DNA from 2 places in the Dietzia sp. IBK-p2-16D genome. Region 1 is predicted to be linked to the other one. Evidence: riboswitches for the same ligand, from Rfam matches in the RefSeq annotation. Region 1 holds a riboswitch; the other holds the start of a gene.

The links. Region 1 has a riboswitch for cyclic di-AMP ahead of AC3DE3_RS09735 (transglycosylase family protein). Riboswitches for the same ligand answer to the same signal wherever they lie in the genome.
Region 2: linked by a shared signal. The riboswitch ahead of AC3DE3_RS13445 (C40 family peptidase) and the one ahead of AC3DE3_RS09735 (transglycosylase family protein) in region 1 are both predicted to bind cyclic di-AMP.

The regions. Positions count from the first base shown of each region.
Region 1 covers NZ_JBYMTL010000003.1:372,493-381,080, reverse strand. The annotation lists gene AC3DE3_RS09750 (DNA repair helicase XPB) at 1-972, opposite strand, end outside; gene AC3DE3_RS09745 (helicase-associated domain-containing protein) at 1,039-3,396, opposite strand; gene AC3DE3_RS09740 (hypothetical protein) at 3,499-3,699, shown strand; gene AC3DE3_RS09735 (transglycosylase family protein) at 3,796-4,422, opposite strand; cyclic di-AMP (ydaO/yuaA leader) riboswitch at 4,434-4,592, opposite strand; gene AC3DE3_RS09730 (hypothetical protein) at 4,774-5,061, opposite strand; gene AC3DE3_RS09725 (cold-shock protein) at 5,176-5,577, shown strand; gene AC3DE3_RS09720 (DUF2771 domain-containing protein) at 5,586-6,095, opposite strand; gene AC3DE3_RS09715 (MFS transporter) at 6,092-7,483, opposite strand; gene AC3DE3_RS09710 (glutaminyl-peptide cyclotransferase) at 7,476-8,372, opposite strand; gene AC3DE3_RS09705 (DUF3027 domain-containing protein) at 8,430-8,588, shown strand, end outside.
Region 2 covers NZ_JBYMTL010000006.1:111,468-120,055, forward strand. The annotation lists gene qcrC (cytochrome bc1 complex diheme cytochrome c subunit) at 1-571, opposite strand, end outside; gene ctaE (aa3-type cytochrome oxidase subunit III) at 627-1,238, opposite strand; gene trpD (anthranilate phosphoribosyltransferase) at 1,529-2,587, shown strand; gene AC3DE3_RS13435 (DEDD exonuclease domain-containing protein) at 2,574-4,205, opposite strand; gene AC3DE3_RS13440 (hypothetical protein) at 4,361-4,579, shown strand; cyclic di-AMP (ydaO/yuaA leader) riboswitch at 4,659-4,808, shown strand; gene AC3DE3_RS13445 (C40 family peptidase) at 4,821-5,426, shown strand; gene AC3DE3_RS13450 (NlpC/P60 family protein) at 5,600-6,769, shown strand; gene AC3DE3_RS13455 (glycosyltransferase family 4 protein) at 6,865-7,998, shown strand; gene AC3DE3_RS13460 (AMP-dependent synthetase/ligase) at 8,033-8,588, opposite strand, start outside.

The sequences.
Region 1 (8,588 bases):
GAGCCCGAGCCTGCGCCGGGACTGCAGGTCGGCCGTCATCCGGAAGACCGGGGCGGGGAGCAGGTGCACCTCGTCGTAGATCATCAGCCCCCAGTCGCGGGAATCGAACAGCTCCAGTGCCCGGTGGACTCCCTTGGTCTTGCGGGTGACCACCTGGTACGTGGCGATGGTGACCGGACGGATCTCCTTGCGCTCGCCCGAGTACTCGCCGATCTCGTCCTCGGTCAGCGTGGTGCGGGCCAACAGTTCCCGCTTCCACTGCCGCCCGGCGACGGTGTTGGTCACCAGGATGAGCGTGGTGGCCTTGGCCTTGGCCATCGCGGCCGCCCCGACCATGGTCTTGCCCGCGCCGCAGGGCAGCACGACGACGCCCGAGCCACCGGCCCAGAACGAATCGGCGGCCATCTGCTGATAGTCGCGCAGCTCCCAGGCCTCGGACTCGGTGGACAGGTCGATGTCGTGGGCCTCGCCGTCGACGTACCCGGCCAGGTCGTCGGCCGGCCAGCCCACCTTGAGCAGCTCCTGCTTGAGGCGGCCACGTTCGGACGGGTGCACCACGACCGTGTCCGTGTCGATGTCGGCACCGAGCATGGGTGCGATCTTCTTGTGGCGTTTGACCTCGGCGAGCACCGCCGGGTCCAGGGAGACCAGGGTCAGTCCGTGGACCGGGCTCTTGACCAACTGGAGCCGGCCGTAGCGGGCCATGGTCTCGGCGATGTCCACCAGCAGCGGCTGCGGGACGGGGAAGCGGGAGAAGTTGACCAGCACGTCGACCACCTGCTCGGCGTCGTGCCCGGCGGCCCGGGCGTTCCACAGCGCCAGCGGCGTGATCCGGTAGGTGTGGACGTGCTCGGGGGCGCGCTCCAGCTCGGCGAACGGGGCCAGCGCCTGGCGTGCGTCGTTCGCCTGCTCGTGGTCGATCTCCAGCAGCACGGTCTTGTCCGACTGGACGATCAGCGGTCCACCACTCACTTCGGCCCTCCTCGGGGTCTCACCGGACCCGCGTGGGTCCGACCCTCCATTGTCCAGGAATCCGGGTCAGCGGGTCGGGTCGACGTCGGAGACGGATATCACGCGATGGAGCGGCAGGGTGACGGGCTCGGCGGAATCGGGTTCGATCCCCTCGATCCGGCCCCCGCCGACGGAGGCCGGGACGAGGAGTCGGGAGGTGGATCGGCCCTGGGCGTCGACCACCGAGACGGTGACGGCGGTGCCCGTGCTCGCGGCCTCGTGCAGACGGGCGATGGCGGCCTCGCCGGTGTAGGCGCCCCCGGAGGCCCCCCGTGCCGAACGCACCCGGTCGGCCGAGCGCATCGCGGCGACCGCCGCCCGCAGCTCGGAGGGGGTCGCCGCCCGCGTGGGGATGCGCGGCGCGCGGGTGAGGCGACTCTCCCGGACCCGCGCCGCCGGGCGGGACAGTGCGACGACGGCCCCGGTGGTGTCCTCGACCACGGGGGAGAACCCGTGCTCCCGGAGGGCCTCGACGAGGTCCAGCGGCCGGGCCTGGGAGATGAGGACGGTCGGCGCCACGGCCCGCAGTGCGCAGTTCTCGGCCACCGGGGAGCCGAGGACCTGGGCGACCAGCGACGGGTCGTCGCAGCGGACTAAGGACTGGGCGGTGCCCACCCGCAGGCGGCCGTGTCGCCGGGCGACGTCGTCGATGAGGTAGTCCAGCGACTGGGGGACGGGGGTGACGGAGGTGCGGGTGAGCAGGTCCCTGATCCCCGCCGCCGTGCGACCGGCGTCGAGGGCGCGGCGGAGTGAGGTCTCGGTGACCCGGAAGGTGGTGGCCGCGCCCGCCGACTCGACGTCGGCGAGGAGGGCGAACTCGGCCGCCAGCTCCGGCACGAGCGGCCCGGGGGCGAGGATCGTCAGGTCGGCCTGGACGATCACCTCCGAGACGGGGTCGGGCAGGGCGGCGGTGAGGACCGGTTCGAGGTCCTCGACGCCCGGGGCGGGGTCGTCGACGAGGGCACGTGCGGCGCTGGTGGCGGTGGTGGCGACGACGAGCCCCATCCGTCGCGCCTCCGCCACGGTCTCCTCCACCGGCCGGGACCCCGCGCGCGAGAACCACACCGGCGAGGACCAGCGCACCACCTCCGCCAGCAGTGTGTCGTGGGGGGCGGCTGCGGGGTCGAGCGCGGCCAGCGCCGTCAGGACCCGTCCCCGTTCGGTCGGTCCGGGCGGGCCGACGGGCTCTCCCAGGGCGGGCAGGGTGCCGCCGCCCTCGAGCTCGGCCCCGACGCGCCACGGCGTGCGCGGCATCGACCACCACGCCAGGACGAGCTCGGCCCACCGGCGTGCGGGTTCACGGGCCGACCAGACGTCGGAGGCGTCGGTGGGGGCCCACACCGAGTCGTAGTCCACGTCCCCGACCTCGGTGTCCCCGACCGCGATGAGGTCGGCGGCCGCGAGAACCTCGAGCAGCAGGGGCAGCTCGCCCTCGCCGAGGCCGGCGGCCCGGGCCACCCGCCGCAGTTCGCGCACCCCCACACCACCGGCCTTGAGCGTGGCGGCCGGGGCGGTCGACAGTGCCGCGAGCACCGAGTCGCAGCGGTGGAGCAGTTCGAGGGCCGCCACGCCTCCGGAGGCATCGATCCGGCCCGCGGCGTCCGCGCCGGACCCGCCCCCCGGAGCGGCCCACTTCGGTGCGTGGAGCAGCGACGACCCCTCGTCCCGCGCTCCGTGGCGGGCCCGGTCGAGTGCGTGGGCGCGGGGGACGACCACCTCGCCGTCGTCGCCACCGGTCACCTCTGCGAGTCCCACGCCGGCCAGCTCGGTCGCGGCGGCGCGGACCGGTTCCGACGCCCCGGCACCGAGCGCACCGACGGGGGTGCGACCGCGGGCGATCGCCTCGAGCACCCCGACGGCGGGGCCGGACAGGCCGGTCCAGGCCGCGTCGAGGTCAGCGCCGACCGGCTCGCCGGGGTGTGGCGCCACCACCGGGGCCGACCGGACGGCCGCCGCGGTGACGGGCACCATCCGGACGTGGCCCTCCCCGCCCCAGAGCAGGGTGAGCTCACGGAGACGGGCGACGGCGGAGTGGAAGACGGGCTCGTCGTCGTCAACACCCAACCGGCCCGACACCGCACCCAGCGGAACCGCCCCGGAATCGGCACCCACCGCGGCGGCGGTGGCCAGGACCACCAGTTCCGGCCACGTCAGCGTGCCCAGCGCGCGGGCGGTGGACGCCGGCAACCGCAACCTGGACGCGAGCACGTCGAGCGCGGCCGGGGGAGGGGTGGCCACGTCCGGGCGCGCCTCACACACGCGCACGAGCTCGTCATCGGACAGCCCGGCCAGCCAGGCGGGGAAGTCCGGTTCGACGCCGGCGGCACCGGGGGAGCCAGCACTGCGGGAGGTGGCACGGCGGGAGGTGGCACGGGAACTCGGCATGATCCGTCCCAGCCTAGTGAGGTCACGCGGACCGTGACGGCCGTGCGGGTCGTATCCGACCCAGTTGCTGACGGGAGGCGCCGGAGGTGAGACACTGACCACGTGGCTGCCAAGAAGAATCTGACCTATGACAACCCGGGATGGCCCGACGCCTCGTTCGGCGAGCACCCGGTGACCGAACTCGCCGCGCTGGTCGCGGGAGGCCTGTCCCCCTTCGGGCAGGAGACCTTCCCGCTGCCGCAGGAACGGCTGGGGTACCTCCACCCCGAGACGGTGGTCAACAGGACCGTCCGTTCCCGCTGAGCACGGCGCACGCACACACCAGAAAGGGCCGCCACTCCCCGTAGGGGGTGGCGGCCCTTTCCCGTGGTCCGGCGGACCGGGAGATCGGGTGCCGCGTCAGTTGGCCAGGTAGGTGGCGACGAAGCCGTCCACCAGAGCCTTGTTGCCGGCGTAGGCGGCGTCGACGGCGTCGCGGTTGGCCTCGTAGGTGTCGGCGATCGGCAGGACGACGCCCCGACCCTCGGCGAAGGCGGACAGCGTCGCGACGTGCTCGGCGGCGGTGACCTGCGCGGGGGCGGCGGGCGCGGCCGGTGCGGGCGCGGGCGCGGGAGCCGGGTTGGACAGGTTGCGCGGGGTCGGCGCGGAGTTCAGGCCCAGCTTGGCCGAGCAGGCGGGCCAGGCGCCCCAGCCCTGACCGGCCAGGGTCTTCTCGGCGATCGCGATCTGCTGCTCACGCGTGGCCTGGTTGGCCGTCGGGGCGTACTGGGTGCCACCGTAGGCGGCCCAGGTGCTCGGCGAGAACTGCAGGCCGCCCTGGTAACCGTTGCCGGTGTTGATGGCCCAGTTGCCGCCCGCCTCACACTGGGCCAGGCGGTCCCAGTCGGAGTCGGGGGCGGCGTTGGCGGCCGGCGCGAGGGCCAGGCCGGCGGCGGAGAATGCGGTTCCCGCGAGCACGACCTTCACGGCGTTCTTGGGCGCGGAGGAGGTGGTGGCAGCACGGTGGCGTCCGGTGTAAGAGGTCATGTACGCGTCAGTCCTTTTCACTCTGTGCCTACGGGGTGAGCTGTCGGGTTCGGACGAGTGCGTCCGGCCGCCGGCGGCGGCTTCACCCCAAGACGACCGTCGGTCGTCGGGCCCGTGGTGGGCCCTGTCGGGTCCCCCGTCCCCGCCCGGGTCAATGGTCACAGTCGCATCGGCCGCTGGGCGGGGTTCGGAAAGGTCGTCCGATGCCGACTCGCTGACGAGTCTGCTACGGAACTGTAGCGGTCCGATGCCTGATCGTCACCATTCTGAAATAAACTGGGGTGGTACAGGCCGGATCGCTACGTCGTTATCCGCTCGTTACCTGGGAGGTTCGAGTGCGGGTGCGCTTGGTCACACCTTGGGCGGGCGCGAGCCCAGGATGGCGTACAGCAGTCCCAGCAGGAACCCGACCGGGGTGAACAGCATCGCGCCGAGATAGAGGACCGTGGGGGCGTCACGCCCGAGCACGAACGGGGTGAGTGCGGCCGCGACCGTGAACGCCACCCCGATCGCGAAGATGACGAGCGCCGTCACGAACAGGCCCCGACGTCGCGGGGTCGGGGCGTCGTGTGCCCGGGCGGGCGCCGCGGTGTCGGGTGTCCAGGGGTCGCCGGCGGGGCGTCGATCGTCGGAGGTCACACCGGGAGGTTACCGTTCGCCTCGCGGTGGGCACCAACGCGCACGAGGGTAGTCTCGGGGTGTCAATCGAGGTGGCCGGTCGCGTTCGCGCGCTCGGCCGGGAGGTGGTTCGCGGTGCCCAGCGGCAAGGTCAAGTGGTACGACGCGGAGAAGGGCTTCGGCTTCCTGTCCCAGGAGGGCGGCGAGGACGTCTATGTGCGCTCCGACGCACTTCCCGCGGGAGTGGAGACGCTGCGTCCGCGGCAGCGCGTGGAGTTCGACATGGTCTCCGGCCGCCGCGGCCCCCAGGCGCTGCGCGTGGTGGTCCACGACGAGCCGACCGTCGCCGAGGAGCGTGCCCCGAGAAGTGGCCCCCGACGCTCGGCGGACGAGCTGCACGGGATGGTCGAGGACATGATCAAGGTCCTCGAGTCGACCGTCCAGCCCGAGTTGCGCCGCGGTCACCGACCCGACGCCAAGGTCTCGGGCCGGGTCGCCTCGGTGCTGCGGGCGGTGGCCCGTGAACTGGACAGCTGATCCACGGATCAGTCGTCGTAGGTGAAGCTCACCGACCACTCGCCGTTGAGGATCGTCTCCGAGCCGTCCCCGGCGTAGACGAGCGCCACCGAACGGAGGGCCAGGCCCTCGAGGCGGCCCTCGTCCGGGGTGGTCACGGGTACGAGTAGCTGCGCGGGCCCGCCCGCCTCGACCGTGTACTCGCGGGTGCCGCCGGCGCGGACCTCGTAGACGTCGATCGTCGAGTCCTGCAGTTCTCCCGGCAGCCGGACCGTGAGGGTGTGTTCATCCTGTACCCGGAAGTCGCCCACCGGGTTGGTGAAGGTGTTGCCGTCCAGGTCGGTCGCGGCGAACGGCAGTACCGTCACCTGGGAGCGGTCACTGGCGACGGTGACCTCCGGAAGCTTGCCGTACCTGGACTCGGAGCCCTGCCACGCACCGACGATCGCGGCGATCATGATGATCATCCACGCCGCGATCACCCAGGTGACGGGACGGACACGGGAGCCGGTCGACGGGGTCTCGTTGCGGGAACTCACCCCTCCATTCTGCCGAGGGGTCGGGTGTCGGCCACACCCGGGTCACGGGGCGGGCCCGGGAAGCGCGGTCGGTTGCCGCCGAGGCCGGGGACGAGGGTGGACCCACGGCCGGTCAGTTGGGACTGGGTGAACATCAGGGCCCCGACCACGGCGATCACCGAGAACCCGACGGTGAAGTCCGGCGGTAACAACACGCCCAGCGCACCGCCCAGGACCCACGCCAGTTGCAGTGCGGTCTCGGACCGCCCGAACGCGGACGACCGCGCGGCGTCCGGGATGTCGGTCTGGAGGGACGCGTCGAGGGCCACCTTGCCCAGGGCACTGCACACCGCCGCGACGAGGGCGAGGACCGCAGCGGCCCAGATGGTCCCGAGGAAGGCGGCGACGACGGCGGCCGCCAGGGCTGCTCCGCCCGCGATGCCGGTGATCCGCTCGGGCCGTCCCAGGGTGAGCCGAGCCCCCACGGCGTTGCCCGCGAAGGTGCCCAGCCCACCGGCTGCGCCCGCGATCGCCAGGAGGCCCGCCTGCTCGACCGCGGAGGCGCCCTCCTGGGCCTTGGCGACGAACGCGAGGAACAGGGTGAGGAAACCGGTCATGAATCGCACGAGCGACACCGCCCACAGGTTCGCCAAGACGTTTCTGCCAAGCGGCCGGGTGAGCACGGCCTTGAGGCCGCTGGCCAGTGATCGGCCCCGCTCCATCCGCAGGGTGGCGGACTCCTCGCCCTCCGACGCCTCGGCGTGCGCCGGAATGGTCATCGCGACGTAGGCCGCGACGAGCGCGACCGCGGCGAGCAACCACAGCGCGGCGTTCGAGTCCCACAGCCACGCCACCGCGCCGGCCGCCGCCCCCGCGACCAGACTGCCGCCGACGTGCCCGAGGACGGTGAGACGGGAATTGGTGCGGACCAGGTCCAGAGCCGGGGGCAACACGTGCGGGGTGATGGACGCCTTGACGACGCCGAACGTCTTGGACAGCACCAGCATGCCCAGGGCCAGCGGGTAGAGGAGCCACGAGTCGAAGTTGAGCGCGAGGATGACGGCGAGCACCGCGCGCAGGGTGAACGTCAGCGAGACGGTCAACCTGCGGCCGCTGCGCAGGCGGTCCAGGGCGGGGCCGATGACCGGAGCGACCAGTGCGAACGGGGCCACCGTGACCAGGAGGTACAGGGCCACGTTGGCCCGGGACTCCGCGGTCGCCGCGGAGAAGAAGAGGGTGTTGGCCAGGGCCACCGCGAGGATGGCGTCACACGCGAAGTTCGCGACCGTGACGTAGCTGAGGGGAGCCAGCCCGGACCGGCCCGCGCCGTCGGCGTGGAAGACCCGGCGAACGCCCCGCCCTGCGGACGAGAGGGCGCGGCGCGCGGGTCCGGTGGGGCGATCAGCCAACGAGGCGCACCTCGTACAGGTTGGGCCACAGCTTGCCGGTGAGCAGGACGTTCTCGGAGTCCGGCAGTGCCGCGATGCCGTTGAGGACCGCGTCGGGGTCCGCGGGGCGCGGCTGCTCGAGCCGCCCGGCGTCGTAGATCGCGGTGACGTGCCCCGTGGCGGGGTCGATCCGCACGAGTTCGTCGGTCATCCACACGTTCGCCAGGACCGAACCGTCCGCGCATTCCAGTTCGTTGAGACGGGTGACCGGCGCGCCCCCCGAGGTCACCTGCACGCGTCCGGTCGGCTCGAAGGTCACGGGGTCACGGAAGGTGAGGGTGTCGGAACCGTCGCTCATCACCAGGGAGGTGCCGTCGAAGCACAAGCCCCAGCCCTCACCCTCGTAGGGCACCTCCGACCGGACTTCGAGGGTCCGCGGGTCGCGGTTGTGGGCGACGCGGTTCTGCCACGTCAGGGTCCACAGCGTGTCGCCGGTGACGGCGAGCCCCTCGCCGAACTCGTCCGGCGCCATGTCCACCGACGCCGCGGGGTCGCCGCCCTCGAGCGGGCGCCGTTCGACGAGGGAGGCGCCGACCCGCCCCGTCGACTCGTAGATCTCGTCGCCCACCACCTGGAGGCCCTGGGTGAACAGTGACGGGTCGTGCGCCAGGGTGCGCACGACCTCGACCGAGCCGCGCGCGGGTTGCGGGTCCGACGGACCGACGGGCACCCCCCGGCTCGACGAACCGCCGGCGACCGAGCCGGCGGGGATGCTCGACGAGGCCAGCGCGGTGCCGGCGGTGGTGGTGGCGGGCGGGGCGTCGCCGTCTCCCGCGGAACACGCCGTGAGAGCGGCGAGGAGGCTCAGGGAGACGACGAGGGGGCCGACCGGGCCGAGGGCGCTGCGCATGTCCCAAGGATGCCGCACGACGGGCCGGACCGTGACCTCCACGCGGAGTTGCGCATAATGGGAGGGGTGAACACCGAGGTAGGCACGGATCAGGGGTCGGATTTCGACGACGCGCTGCGTGAGCGGCTGGCCTCCGGCGTTGACGTGGCACGTCGGGCGGTCGAGGAGTTCGCCGCCGCGGGAGTGGGGGAGCACCTCGGCAGCACCGTCGAGGCG
Region 2 (8,588 bases), on a different contig from region 1:
AGGACGCGCAGTTGAGCCGGAAGAGCTCCGAGCCGCGCGCGATCTCCTCCGCGCGGTTCTCGCCGGAGGCGCCGCGCAGCGACTCCTGGGCGATCGTGCCGTCCGCGTTGGTGATGATGCCGGGCCCGCCACCGTGCACGTCGACGTACGCGGCGAGTGCCATGATCTGGTGCTCGCTGTAGCGGGGCTTCTTGCGCTCCGCCTGGGCCTCGTTGTCCGCGGCCGGCATGCGACCGGAGTGGACCTGGAAGTAGGTCGACCCCGCGCCGACGCCCACGAGCGAGGGCCCGCGGTCCTCGACACCCTGCAGGTTCTGCCCGTGGCAGGTGATGCACGCGACGTCGTAGATCGACTTGCCCTCGGCGATCAGCGCCGCCTGGTCCTGCTGGGCCGTAGCCACCTGCGGCTCGGGCACGACTGCCGTGGCGATGGCTCCCGCGCCGAGGAGGCCGGCAGCGATGACGAGCGCGCCGGTCGCCTTGCGGCGCCGCTTGGTGGAGGCCGGACGCGCAGGGGTCGTCGCCGGGTCCGGCGACGGCGTGTCCGCAGCGGGTGGGTGAGGTGAGTTCATTGTGAGTTCCCTTTGGTGTTGGGACCTGCTGGACACAGCGTCCTGCGGCCAGCTGCTACTGGATGAAGTAGATGGTGACGAAGAGGCCGATCCAGACCACGTCGACGAAGTGCCAGTAGTACGACACCACGATGGCGGCAGTGGCCTGCGCCGGCGTGAACCGCGACATCGTCGTCCGCATGACGAGGACGACGAAGGCCAGGACACCCGCCGCGACGTGGAGGCCGTGGAAGCCGGTGGTGATGAAGAAGACGGATCCGTACACGCTGGAGGAGATGGTGGTGCCCTCGAGGACCAGCATCACGTACTCGTACGTCTGCCCGATGAGGAAGACCGTTCCCATCACCGCGGAGATGACGTACCAGCGGCGGAGGCCGAAGACGTCTCCCTGCTCGGCGGCGAACACGCCCATCTGGCAGGTGAACGACGACGCCACGAGGATGACGGTGATCGTCAGGGCGAACGGCACGTTGAGGTGCACCGGGTAGGAGGGCCAGTCACCTCCCGAGTTCGCCTTGGAGACGAAGTACATCGCGAACAGCCCCGCGAAGAACATCAGCTCCTGGGACAGCCAGACAATGGTGCCCACACTGACCATGTTCGGCCGATTCAGCGAATGAACACGCTGGGCCATGGCCGATCCTGAGTTATCTACTGCGCTCGTCACGTGGCCAAGTATGACCCCTCAGGAGGCACAGGTCTGCACGGACCCCCGAAATCGGCGTGTCCCCTCAGCATTTCCGCAGGTCGTTCTGAAAACCGCACGAACAGGGGCCGGAATCGGGCCCCTTTCAGGGGCTATCAGGGCCCTCTCAGGCGGCCCCGCCTACGGTGCCCCACCAGTGTGTAAAGGGAGTCCGCGCGCGGGTCGGGGCGGACCAGTGGCACGATTGATCGCGTGCGGGCGGCGCCCCCGGGGTGCGCTCGCTTCCATGACACCAGAGGAGGTCGGGACACGTGGGCAGTTCGGCAGCGTTCGACGGGGGCCGGTCGTGGCCCGGGGTCCTCGGCACCCTCACCGCGGGCGAGGATCTCGATCCGGTCCACGCCGGGTGGGCGATGTCCCGGATCATGGAGGGTGTGGCCACCGATGCGCAGATCGCCGCGTTCGGCGTCGCGTTGAAGATGAAGGGCGTCACCGGGCCCGAGCTCGACGCACTCGCCTCCACGATGCTCGACTATTCGCGTCGGGTGCCCACCGACCGCGCTTGTGTCGACATCGTGGGTACCGGAGGTGATCGGCAGGGCACCGTCAACATCTCGACCATGTCCTCCCTCGTCGTCAGTGCCTGCGGCGTGCCGGTGGTCAAGCACGGCAACCGGGCCGCGTCGTCGAAGAGTGGCGGGGCCGATGTGCTGGAGGCCCTCGGTGTGGCGATCGACCTCGGTCCCGAGGAGGTCGGACGGTGCCTCGACGAGGTCGGCGTGGCCTTCTGCTTCGCGCCCGTGTTCCATCCGGCGCTGCGTTTCGCCGCGACCCCGCGGCGTGAGATCGGGATCCCCACCGTCTTCAACATCCTCGGTCCGCTGACGAACCCCGCCGCGCCCGCGGCGAACCTCATCGGATGCGCCTTCGAGAGCCTGATGACGGTCATGGCCGAGGTGTTCGCACTGCGTGGGAAGTCGGCGCTCGTCGTTCGGGGGTCGGACGGCCTCGACGAGATCACCATGACAGGCCCCACCCGGGTGCTGCGGGTGGCCGACGGGCAGGTGGACGAGGACCGGATCGAACCCGCGGACTTCGGTATGGACACCTGCTCGATCGAGGAGCTGCGCGGTGGCGACGGTACCCACAACGCAGGGGTCGCGCGCGATCTCCTGGCGGGCGTGGAGGGCCCGGTCCGCGATGCCGTTCTGCTCAACTCCGCGGCCGCGTTGGTGGCCTTCGACGGTCTCGGGCGTGGTGACGACCTCGTGCCCGCCATGCGGGCTGCGGTGGTCCGGGCGTCGGCGGCGATCGACGACGGCGAGGCGGCGCGACTGCTCGAGAGATGGGCCGGTTTCAGCGCGAGCTGACGAGTCCCGTCCCGCGGTGCTGGGCGGCGGCGTTCTCCGCCCGATCCGCCCAGCCGGTCAGGGTGTGTGCCCCGTCCAGAGGGAACGCCCAGCACCCCTCGACCGAGACGATGCGGGTCCGGGCGGAGTCTATCCACCGGTGGACGTTCCGTATCTGGGCAGCGGTGGCCCCGGCGAACGGCCCCGGTCCGGGCTGGACGGTGGTCGCGGCGGCGCACAGGCCCCGGATGACCGGCATCGGCGCCGCACCGGTCGGTACGATCCCGGACCCGGCGAGGCGACCGTGACGCACCACCGCGACGGCCCATGTCCGACGCGGCGCCGGCTGGACGAGCACGAGTTCTGGCAGGGCGGCCGTCGCGGCGAGTTCCTGCCCCCGGGAGAGCACGCGGACGAGAGTGGCGGTCCTGTCCCTGAGCCGGGCCGCGCGTTCGAACGCTCCCTCAGCGGCGAGGACCTCAACCCGGTCGACGAGGGCACGGAGCGGACCGGAGTCCCGTCCCGCCGCCAGCGCCGCCCAGCGATCGGGCCCCGGGACCGTGCCGAACACGGTGAGGAGGTCCTCCCATGCGGCCCGGGCGTCCTCGGCTCGTCGGAAAGGCCCGACGGCAGCGGGATCGTCCGGTGACCTGACGACCTTCGGTCGGGTGGCGCGGCCGGTGGGCGGGGAGAGCCACCAGCCGCGGCGAGGACGGCGCGACCGCGTGTTGAACGGTGGTTGCAGGGAGTCGATGAGCTGCTCCTCGACGGTCCAGGCCTCGAGGAGGTGGGCGCACGCGACCGAGTCGACGGAGGCGGCCAGTCCGACCATGGTCCGCATCCGTCCACGTGAGTCCCCGCCGGAGAAGTAGGAACGGGCCCGTCTGCGGACCGCTCCGGATGAGCCGACGTACAAGGCGCCACCGGATTCGTCCCGGAACACATAGACCCCCGCTCCGTCGGTCAGTGACTCGGTCATGGCGGACCGCCGCCTGACCTCGGGGGAGAGGCGGCCGTCGTAGGCGCGCAGATCCGAGAGCGTCGAGACCCCGCAGTCGCCCACCCGCGAGATCAGTGCGTGGAGTACGTCCACCGTGGCACGGGCGTCCTGCAGGGCGCGGTGGTTGGGTTCGACCGTCGCCCCCAGGTGTGCGGCGAGAACCCCCAGCCGGTGGCCCCGCGTCTCCCCGCGGTCCAACACCCGCCTCGCGAGGGCCAGGGTGCACAGCGACGGGGGATCAGGCCACGGGTGTCCGGTCGTCATGGCTGCGGCCCGCAGGAATCCGAGGTCGAACCTGGCGTTGTGCGCCACCAGGACGGCACCGCGGGAGAACTCGAGGAAGGTCGACATCACCTCGCCGAGAGCGGGCGCGCCGACGAGATCCCCCGGGGCGATCCCGGTGAGTCTGCTGATGTGGCCGGGCAGGGTCCCGTCGATCGAGACGAACGTCGACAGCTCCGCCTGCACCTCACCGCCGCGGACGCGCACCGCACCGATCTCGGTGATCTCGTCGCTCCCGGGCCGGGTACCCGTCGTCTCCAGGTCCACCACGACGAAGGTGACGTCGGAGAGCAGTGGCTCGAGCTCGTCGAAGGCGGCCTGCACCCCGGACGGGACGAGGGAGGGGGATCGGGACATGCCGGAGACGGTAGCCCTGCGGTCCGACATCACCCTCGCGCGGCTGTCCGTGTCGTACCCGGTTCCTAGTATTCGCCGCGGAACGACCGCACGGGCCCGGATCGCGGCCCGATAACGAACGGGCAACACGCCCAGGACGGAGTGTGAGGTAGATCATGTTCACGATGGACTGCGAGCGCTGCCCAGCTCGACCCGGCGCCTGTGACGGGTGCATCATCACCGTTCTCGAATCGGCGGAACCGCAGGTGAACGGGCTTTCGGCGGAGTCGTGCGGCTATGTTCTCGACCCCGAGGTGCGTGAGGCGATCGAAGTGCTGCGTGAGGTGGGGATGGTCTCCACGGTCCGGATCGTGGGGGCCGAAGCCGCCGCGTGAGCGATGAACTGGACTTCGACGAGATGGTTTCGTAACCTTTTCGAGACCTCGGAAGTCATCGCCCGCCCGCCGGCGGGGAGCCGGGGTCACACCTAAGCGCCGCAGGGCGCGCCGGGGAACCAAGATCCACTGGGGTGAATCGCTCGAGGGCCTACAGGTCGGAGAGTGTAGGACAGACTTCCGTGTCCGAACCCGTCAGCTAACCCGGTCGGTGCCGCAGGAAGAAAGAGGAACAGTCTTCGTGGGAGCCCACAGCATCAAGACCAGCTCGACCGGCCGCCGTGTCGCCGCCGCCGGCCTGCTCGCAGCCGGAGCCGCTGTCGCCGGTTCCGGAACCGCCGCCGCCGCGCCCGTGACCGTGGACGTGCCCGTCGAGCTGCAGCTGCCCGGCGTGCCGAACCAGGTCAGCTTCGACCTCCCGGAGGGCATCGAGCTGCCGGCCGGTCTGGCACAGGCCCAGGCCGCCCCCGTCGAGTTCGCCGCGCCCGCCCCGGTGGTCTCGACCGGCCAGCGCATCCTCGACGCGGCCACCACCCGCGTCGGCTCGCCCTACGTCTGGGGCGCGACCGGCCCCAACTCGTTCGACTGCTCCGGTCTGACCTCGTGGGCCTACAAGGAGGCGGGCATCTCCATCCCGCGTACCAGCCAGGCCCAGATCGGCGGCGGGACCCAGATCTCCAAGGCCGACCTGCAGCCGGGTGACATCGTCGCCTTCTACAGTGGCGCCAGCCACGTGGGGATCTACGCCGGTAACGGCCAGGTCGTCCACGCTCCCTACTCGGGCACCTCGGTGAGCTACGCGCCGCTGGACTCGATGCCGTTCTACGGCGCGACCCGCTACTACTGAGTCGGTCGCACACACCGAACTCCCGCAGACCCCGTCGGTAACCGGTCACGAACCGGTCACCGGCGGGGTCTGGCGTCTGTAACATGCGCTCTCAGGTCCCCGATTCCACCGTAGGCGTCGGTGCGACGCCCACGCCCCGCGTGACCCCGGATCCGAAAGTTCGACGACACCAGATGACCCGCAGCCTCCGCGCGGTCGCGATCGCAGCGGCCACGGCCACCTCGTTGACGCTGGGTCTCGCCGTGGCCGGCGCACAGACCTCCGGCCCCGTCAGGTCACCGTCCACCGAGCCGGCTGCCGAGTCCATTCCTACGGGGCCGTCGTCATCCCCGCCCGACGCCACCGCCCCTGTGACCTCGGCGCCCGTCACCTCGGAGCCTCTGACCACCGGGTCGTCGCCCTCCGTGGTGTCCGACGGGGTGGACGAGGACCTCGCAGAGCTGGCACGGCTCTCCGAGGAGGCCGGAGCCCTGGGGGAGGAGCTGCACCTGGCACGTGAGGAACTGGACCGGGCCACTCGCGAACGCGACCGCCTGGAACGTGCGGCCGGGGTGGCGGCGAGCCGGTCCGCCCTCGCGGACGGAGTCGCGCAACGGGATCAGTCCACCGTCGACCAGCTCGCGACCATGCGATACCGGGGCGGGGACACCGGCGCAACCCGGGCGGCGGTACTCGCCGAGAGTCCCCGGGACCTCGTCCACAGGGTCGACGCCCTCCGTCGACTGTCCGGCGCCACCACCATCGCCCTCGACGTGTCCAGGGCGGCGTCGCGGGAAGCCGTGCGGCTCAGGGAGGACGCCACCCGGTCCGCTTCAGTGGCCCGTGACGCGGCCCGCGATGCACAGGAACGGACCGACGACCTCGCCCGGCGCTCCGAGGAGATGCGGGGACGGATGGACGAGGTACGTCGACGGGTCGATGCGCTGTCGGACGCCCAACGAGCCCGGTGGGCCGGCGGACCGGTGATGCCGGAGGGGTATGTCGCCCCGCCCGTGGACGACGTCAATTCGGCCGCGCTGCGCGTGGCGCTGTCCCGGCTCGGCGCGCCGTACTCGTGGGGGGCGACGGGCCCGTCCGAGTTCGACTGCTCGGGCCTCATGGTCTGGGCGTATGCCCGGGAGGGCAAGACGCTTCCCCGGTCGAGTCAGGCGCAGGCGGTCGCCGGCGCCCCGGTGGCGATGGCCGACATCCGGCCGGGTGACCTCGTCATCTACTTCCCCGGGGCCACCCATGTCGGTATGTACGCCGGCGACGGGCTGGTCCTGCACGCCCCGACCTACGGCGTCCCGGTCCGGCTCGAGAGGGCCGACGCGATGCCGATCCACGGAATCCGCCGCTACTGACCGCGGCGGGCCCGTCGACCACCCTCCGGCCGTGGGGTGCCGGGTGCGCCGGTCGGGGCGATGCCGGCGGGGGCTCTGTGGCAGGCTCGGAGCCGATGACCAAGACGCTGCTGATCACCAACGACTACCCGCCGCGCCCGGGCGGGATCCAGTCGTATCTGGAGACGTATCTGAGCCACCTGGACCCGACCGAGGTCGCGGTCCTCGCCTCGACGTTCCGTGGCGTGGAGTCGCAGGAGTACGACGCCTCGAGGCCCTACCTGGTGGAGAGGGTGCCCACCGAGATGCTGCTCCCGACGCCCGACCTCGCGTCGCGCGCACGGAGGCTCGCCTCGGACTTCGGCGCGACCACGATCTGGTTCGGGGCGGCCGCCCCCCTCGCGGCGATGGCGCCGGTACTGCGAGAGGGGTCGGTGGACCGCATCATCGCGAGCACCCACGGTCACGAGGTGGGGTGGTCCATGCTCCCGGGTTCGCGCCAGGTGCTCCGATTGATCGGGGAGTCCACCGACGCGGTGACCTACGTCAGCGACTACACGCGCAGGCGGTTCGCGGCCGCGTTCGGTCCCCGTGCTCGTCTGGTGCACCAACCGGGCGGGGTGGACACGGAGAAGTTCCGACCGGATCCGGCCCGGCGCAGGGCGATCCGCGATCGCTACGGGCTCGCGGACCGCGAGGTGATCGTGTGTCTGTCGCGCCTCGTGCCGAGGAAGGGACAGGACATGCTCATCCGTGCGATGCCGGAGATCGCCAGGCGGGTGCCCGGGGCGGTCCTCGTCGTCGTCGGCGGGGGACCCTACCGGCGCACGCTGGAGGGACTTGCGCGCCGCCTCGGCGTGACCGATCGGGTCATCTTCACCGGGCGCGTCCCGGCTGACGAGATCGTCGACCACCACCGGATGGCAGACGTCTTCGCCATGCCGTGCAGAACCCGCGGGGGCGGGTTGGACGTCGAGGGACTGGGAATCGTCTACCTGGAGGCGTCCGCGTGCGGGGTGCCGGTCGTGGCCGGCCGGAGCGGGGGCGCGCCGGAGACGGTCCGCGATGGTCGGACCGGACTCGTGGTGGACGGGACCTCGCAGGGCGAGGTCGCCGACGCGGTCGCCGGGCTGCTCGAGGACCGGCCCAGGTCGTCGGCCATGGGCGTGCGCGGCCGGACCTGGGTCCTGGAGAACTGGCGCTGGGAGGACTTGGCGGAAGACATGGAACGCGTGCTCTCGGGGGAGTGACCCGCGAGAGCACGCGTTCCGCGGCGCCGTCGGATCAGGCGTAGAGCGACTCGATCTGCTGGGCGTACTTCTGGTGCACCACGTTGCGCTTGACCTTCAGCGAGGCGGTGAGCTCACCGGTCTCCTCGGTGAACTGGTCCGGCAGCACGTGGTACTTCTTGATCGACTCGGAGTGCGAGACGCTCCGGTTGGCGCGCGCCAGGGCCTGGTCGAGGTGCTCGATCATGTCGGCGTCCTTCAACAGCTCGTACAGCGAGCCGGACTTGTCGTGGTGGGTCTTCCACCGGTCGACCGCCTCCGGGTCGAGGGTCAGCAGCGCCGCGATGAACGGCTTGCCGTCGCCTACGCACACCGCCTCGGCCACGAGGGGGTCCGCGCGCAGCGCGTCCTCGAGTTGGTTGGGTGCCACGTTCTTGCCGCCGGCCGTGACGATGATCTCCTTCTTCCGGCCGGTGATCGACAGGTAGCCGTCCTCGTCCAGCGAACCGAGGTCGCCGGTGCGGAACCACCCGTCGGTGAAGGACTCGGAGGTCGCCTTCTCGTTCTGCCAGTAGCCGGAGGCCACGACGGGTCCGCTGACCTCGACCTCG